2 regions of the Pseudomaricurvus sp. genome follow, and region 1 is predicted to be linked to the other one. Evidence: predicted binding sites of a transcription regulator. Region 1 holds the regulator's gene; the other holds the start of a gene.
The links. Region 1 encodes PhoB, which activates phosphate uptake and scavenging genes when phosphate is short. Its sites were predicted from a motif close to TGTCATAAANNTGTAACA; they were not measured.

Region 1 (3,419 bases):
GTTGAGTTTGAAACTGTGCTGATGATCACCGGAGAATGCTATTGCGTCACCGCGGATTCGCTGCAGTAACGGTTTGAGAGCCACCGGTTTGTGCGTATTGTGGCGATCGTCCGTTTCCAGCTTGGACAGCGCCAACAGGTCGTTAATCAGGCTGGTCATCCGAATCCCTTGCTGCTCCATCTGTTGCAGGGCTCGCTCCCAGGGCGCCGGCAGATCCGGTGACATGCTGAGGGTCTCCACATAACCGCGGATGACGGTGAGCGGCGTGCGCAGCTCATGGGAGACATTGCCAACGAAGTCTTTGCGCATCTGCTCCAGCTTGTGCAGGCGGGTGACGTCTCTCACCAGAACCAGACATTCACCCTGACCAAAACGGGTAATCTGATATTGCAGATGTACATCACCGGTATGAGGCGAGGGCAGATCGAGAGGTTCGGTATACTCCCCTTTGTCCATGTATTGAATGAATACGGGATGGCGCACGTAGTTGAAGATCGGGTTGCCCTGGTCCTGATGCCTGAGGTGCAACAGGTGACCGGCAGCGGCGTTGTACCAGTCTATATTGCCCTGACGGTCGAGTAACAAAATACCGTCGCGCAGGGCAGAGGTGATTTCCTGTCCGCGTTTGACCACCGCCTGCAGACGCTTCTTTTCACGCCGCTGACGCTTCTGCAGTCGCACAATATTATCGAAGATGTCACCCCAGATACCGCTGGCATCAGGTGGCTGAATACGACGGGAGTTTTGCAGCCAGGCATCCAGACGATGCATTTGCCACAGCATCCAGGCCATGTAGACTGCGCCACCGGCAATGAGTGTCCAGGTCAGGTAGCCATTCATTAATCCGAAGACCACACACACCAGTGTGCAAACAATGATCCGCCGGATTTCAGCGGAAAAACCTCTGTTCAATGTTGATTCCCTTCGTGCTGTTGACTGAGTTGCCTGATTGGTCGTGGTTGACCAACAGCTGTGGAGTCTAAGAAGTGCCGGACTGGCAATGGGTACTGAAAAAGCGGGTGCTGACGACGGATCTGAGATTCAATCCAGCAAGACAAGGCTGAATGATGAGTGATGATTTGGGATGGCAATGGGTTAGACAACCCTTGCTTTTGCACAGTGATCGGCACGTTACAGACCTTAAAGATCGTCAGTAATGGCTTCATCAACCGCTTGATCAACTTCTTTGGCCGCATCACGGGTGGCATGGCCAATGTCACGTGTAACGTCCCGGGTAGTATGACCAATCTCCTTGCCAATTTTTTTGGCGCTGGTACAACCACCAGCAACCAGAGCTGACATCAGGATCATCGCTGAAATTACCAGTGTGCGTTTCATCAAGCCCTCTACCTTTTGACTCTGTGCCCTGGGTCTGACTTAGACCGAAGACTGAAACATCACACTGTATTCATGTGGCGCGGAAAGTCCAGTAAAGATGACACACCGCAAACGGGTGACAACCCTCAAATTTCTTTCACGGCAGACACTTTCAGCGAGAATCGATATCCCGCACCGCGCACGGTTTGCACAAAACGGTCGTGATCGTCCTGTTGCAGCGCCTTGCGCAAGCGACGGATATGCACATCCACGGTGCGCTCTTCCACATACACATTGCCGCCCCAGACGTGATCGAGCAGCTGGCTGCGGGTGTAAACACGCTCCTGGTGCGTCAGGAAGAATTCCAGCAAACGGTACTCGGTAGGACCCATCTGCACTGGCGTGTCATTGATGGTGACACGGTGGCTGACAGGATCGAGGGTTAAACCGTCAACAGTAATCGGGCCACTGTCTGCCAGAGTATCGGTACGACGCAAAACCGCCTTCAGGCGCGCGACCAGTTCGCGAGGCGAGAAGGGCTTGGTGATGTAATCATCGGCACCGACTTCCAGTCCCTGTACTTTATTATCCTCTTCGCCCTTGGCGGTGAGCATAATAATGGGCACCTGCGAAGTCACCTCGTCACGCTTCAGGCGACGGGCCAGCTCGATACCACTGGTGCCCGGCAGCATCCAATCCAGCAGCACCAGATCAGGCTTGCGATCCACGATCAGGCTGTGCGCCTGCTGTGCATCTTCGGCCTCCATACAGTGATAATCCGCCATCTCCAGAGCAATGCGGAGCATGTCCCGGATGGAGGACTCATCATCGACGATCAATATTGTTTTCTGGGGCATCATCTCTGCCTTTGCTGTTTTCTGATACGGGCATTAAATAGTGTTTTTGTGAATCTTTTGTTACAGCCTCGGGTTTAAATATAGCTGTCACATAGCGCCACTGTCAGATTTTCCGTTTTCAGGCCAATCTGTGACACACCCCACACAGCAACAGCCTTTCACTGAAACCAGCCATTGAAGGAGGATAGCGACGCTAAGAGCCGCTATCGAAGAAGATAGTCCGCAACAATACCGGCGAAAATCGCAAATCCGGCCCAGTTGTTGTTGAGAAACGCTTTGAAACACTGATCCCGATCGCGATGGCGAATCAGGTATTGCTGATACACAAACAAGCCCGAGGCTGCCACGAGTCCCAGATAGTAGACCGACCCCAACTCAAACCGCTGACCCACCATCATCAGGGTCACGATAACCATCACCTGCAGGCTGCCGGTCATCACCCGATCCTGATCGCCAAACAGCACGGCGGTGGATTTCACCCCAATCCGCAAATCGTCGTCGCGATCCACCATCGCGTAGAAGGTGTCATAAACCACCGTCCAGATCACTGCAGCGGTGTAAATCAGCCAGCATTCCGCGGGTACCTCACCGGTCTGGGCGGCAAAGCCCATGGGGATACTCCAGGCAAAGGCAGCACCCAACACCACTTGCGGCAGATGGGTATAGCGCTTCATAAACGGGTAACAGCCGGCCAGCGCCACCGCGCCCAGGGACAGCAGAATCGTCAGCTTGTTGGTAAACAACACCAGTACAAAAGACAGCAGACACAGCAGCACACACACCGCCAACGCTTCCTTCGGCTGAATTTTACCGCTGGCCAGAGGCCGCTCGCGGGTGCGTTTGACGTGACCATCCACGTTGCGATCGGCGTAGTCGTTGATGGCACAACCAGCCGCGCGCATGGACACCACCCCCAATACGAAAATCAGCAGTACATCCCAATCAGGCAAGCCACCGGCGGCCAGCCACAGTCCCCACAGCGTCGGCCAGAGCAGCAACAGCCAGCCAATGGGACGATTCATACGGGTTAGCTGCCAGTAGTAGGGCAGGTGATCCCAGACCAGCAACCCCGACAACGGGCCCGACCGCTTTGGTGCAGCCTTCGCGGTTTTTGCCGAGGGCCCACGGCTGGCCGGTTTGGCAGCCTTTGGCTTCTGCGGTGGGCGATTTGGCTTCTTGGACTTTCTCTTCTTGGCTGGAGTCATGTTGTGGCTTTCTGTTAATTGAGTATCTACGGACGTCTGA
Region 2 (3,419 bases), on a different contig from region 1:
AACATGGTTTCGTTAAACGGTCTTACTTGGTTTCATTAAGCAGTCTTATTTGGTTTCGTTAAACAATTCTCGGCCAATCAGCATACGGCGCACTTCGGAGGTGCCGGCGCCAATTTCATACAGCTTGGCGTCCCGCAGCAGACGGCCGGTGGCGAATTCGTTAATGTAGCCATTGCCGCCCAAAGTCTGGATCGCTTGCAGGGCCATTTGTGTGGCTTTTTCAGCGGTGTACAGAATCACGGCGGCGGCGTCCTTGCGGCTTTCTTCACCGCGATCACAGGCTTTGGCTACTGCGTACAAATAGGCGCGGGAGGCGTTTAATTCGGTGTACATGTCAGCTACCTTGCCCTGCATCAATTGGAATTCACCAATGGACTGGCCGAATTGTTTGCGGTCGTGAATGTAAGGGACGACGATGTCCATGCAGGCCTGCATGATGCCGACTGGGCCACCGGAAAGAATGGTGCGCTCGAAATCCAGACCGCTCATCAAAACTTTTACGCCTTCGCCTTCTTTACCCAGGATATTCTCAGCAGGCACTTCGCAATCCTGAAACACCAGTTCGCAGGTGTTGGAGCCGCGCATGCCCAGTTTGTCCAGTTTCTGATGACGGGAGAATCCGGGGAAATCCCGTTCGACGATAAATGCGGTGATGCCACGAGAGTTGGCGGCAACGTCAGTTTTGGCGTAAATCACATAGGTGTGCGCGTCGGGGCCATTGGTGATCCACATTTTGTTGCCGTTGAGGATGTACTTGTCGCCCTGTTTTTCTGCGCGCAATTTCATACTGACCACATCGCTGCCGGCGTTGGGCTCGCTCATGGCCAGCGCGCCAATGTGTTCACCGGAACAGAGTTTGGGCAGGTACTTGAGTTTTTGATCGTGGGTGCCGTTCTTGTGAATCTGGTTAACGCACAGATTCGAATGAGCACCGTACGATAAACCGACGGACGCCGAGGCACGAGAGATCTCTTCCATGGCGACGACGTGGGCGAGGTAGCCCATGTTAGTGCCGCCAAACTCCTCGGCAACGGTCATGCCCAACAGGCCCATATCGCCAAACTTACGCCACATGTCCATGGGGAATTCATTGTCGCGGTCGATTTGCTCGGCGCGTGGCGCCAGTTCGGCCTGGCAAAATTGATACACGCTGTCGCGTAGCATGTCGATGTCGGAGCCAAGGTCAAAGTTTAACGATGGGTAGCTGATGCTCATGGTGTGTCTCTTCTTAATGCAAATTCAAAAATCAGGTTCAAATGTTCAGCTCATGGCAGCTGTTGATGTTTGGGTGTTTCAGGCATCCGTTTCCAATGATTCTTCCTGCAGGTTCTTGTAGCTTTCCTGATCGATCTTTTGCAGCGCCTCCAGGCAGCTGCGCTCAGAAGATTGCAGGTCGACCATCATCACTTCCAGATCGTGCATCTGTTGTTGCAGATAATCGCGACGCTCGCGGATTTTCAGGATCAGCTTCTCCAGCTGATCGGCGTTGCTTTTACCCGGGTTGTACATCTCGATAATGTCGCGGCTCTCATCCAGCGTTAATCCGAGGCGTTTACCGCGCAGGATAAGCTTGAGCTTAGTCCGGTCCGCCGGGGTGTAAATGCGGGTTTGGCCTCGGCGCTCGGGCGTCAGCATGCCCTTGTCCTCATAAAAGCGGATGGCACGGGTGGTGACGTCGAACTCCCGGGACAGGTCGGTAATGCTGTAGGTTTTTGTTGTCATTGGTTTCTGTGATTCCGGTATTTTGAGCAGCCGCCCAAAGGGTCGAGTGCGACAAGACAGAGGTAAGACTAGCAATAGTTTACGTTAACGTAAAGGTAAGCTTGGTGATAAGGAGGGTGGTTTTTAGATGGAAAAGGCCCGAAGGGGAGTCACATTAGTGTCACAGCACCATCATTTAACCGTCACAAGATCGCAGTAATTTGGTCGTAATCCAATAAACACTGGCAGCGTCAAAACAAGACGAAAATGAGCGAGTTTTATGATCAACATCGAACAAACCCTCTGTGACAAATACCCCGGTTTCGGTCAGCAGCCGGAGATGATCAAACGTTCCACCTTTTCATTCTTGCGGAGGCTGACCCACGAGCAGGAAATTAACGCTTTCCTGAAGGATAACGCGGGTCTGGATCCGATTGCGTTTATCGAGAGTGTGTTCGATTACTTCAATTTCAGCTACACCGTGTCCAGTCGCGACAAGGCCAATATCCCGGATCAGGGTCGGGTGGTGATCATTGCTAATCACCCCATTGGCTCGCTCGACGGTCTGGCGCTGCTGCGTTTGGTTTGCGAGGTGCGGCCTGACGTCAAAATCATTGCCAATGACATGCTGATGAATTTTGAAGCGCTGCACCCGCTGTTGATCCCGCTGGACAATATGACGGGCAGCGGGGCACTGAAGAGCTTCCGCATGACGCTGGATGAGCTGGAAAAAGACCGCGCGGTGATTGTTTTCCCGGCCGGCGAGGTGTCTCGAGCACGCCCCAACGGAGTTCGCGATACTCGCTGGCGTCCGGGGTTTCTGAAAATGGCGCGTCGTGCCAAGGCGCCGATTCTGCCGATTCACATTCAGGCCAAGAATTCGTTGCTGTTTTACAGTGCTTCCATGGTGTACAAGCCACTGGGGACGGCACTGTTGGCGAAAGAGATGTTCAATAAAAAGTCGGCCACGATTAAGTTCTGTGTCGGTGAGCCTATTCCCTGTTCGGCCCTGCATACCGATCAATTGCCGGATAGAGCCTTGCTCAAACGCTTGAAAAAGCATCTTTACAAAGTGGGTAGCCGCAAACACAAGAATCCGATGTTTGTCACGGAAAAGACCATTGCTCACCCTGAAGATCGTCTGCGGTTGTTGGAAGAGTCCCGTCAGATGCAGGCGTTGGGCGAAACCCGCGACGGCAACCGCATTCTTCTGACCCGTTATGCCGAGAGTCCTGTGACCATGCGCGAGGTAGGACGCCTGCGGGAATACACCTTCCGCAAGGTGGGTGAGGGTACTGGCGCGAAACGGGATCTGGACCTTTTTGATCGCAGTTATCAACATTTGTTGTTGTGGGATCGCGAGGCCATGTGTCTGGCCGGGGCTTATCGTCTGGGGGATATGGCGAGGCTGCTGAAGGAATCTGGCGATGCGGCTTTGTACACCCATACGCTGTTCGATTTTCAGCCGGGCTTTCGTCCCTATCTGGAGCAGGGGTTGGAGCTGGGGCGCAGCTTCGTCAATCCCCAGTACTGGGGCAAGAACAGTCTGGACTACCTGTGGCAGGGCATCGGCGCTTATCTGAATCACAACGAAGGTGTGCGCTATCTGATTGGGCCGGTGACGGTCAGCGCCAGCTTTTCCAAATCACTGATTGATCATCTGGTGTTTTATTACCAGCGTTATTACGCCTGCCCGCAGGCTCTGGCCAGTGCCAAAC

Region 2: a site for PhoB is predicted at 1,870-1,887, ahead of ACTG33_RS07315 (GNAT family N-acyltransferase). Genes of this name have one in related genera too.

Annotation. Positions count from the first base shown of each region.
Region 1 is NZ_CBFIHX010000048.1:1,881-5,299, forward strand. Features, by position in the region: gene phoR (phosphate regulon sensor histidine kinase PhoR) at 1-912, opposite strand, end outside; gene ACTG33_RS08460 (hypothetical protein) at 1,141-1,338, opposite strand; gene phoB (phosphate regulon transcriptional regulator PhoB) at 1,464-2,174, opposite strand; gene ubiA (4-hydroxybenzoate octaprenyltransferase) at 2,378-3,379, opposite strand.
Region 2 is NZ_CBFIHX010000038.1:19,258-22,676, reverse strand. Features, by position in the region: gene ACTG33_RS07325 (isovaleryl-CoA dehydrogenase) at 46-1,215, opposite strand; gene ACTG33_RS07320 (MerR family transcriptional regulator) at 1,294-1,722, opposite strand; gene ACTG33_RS07315 (GNAT family N-acyltransferase) at 1,982-3,419, shown strand, end outside.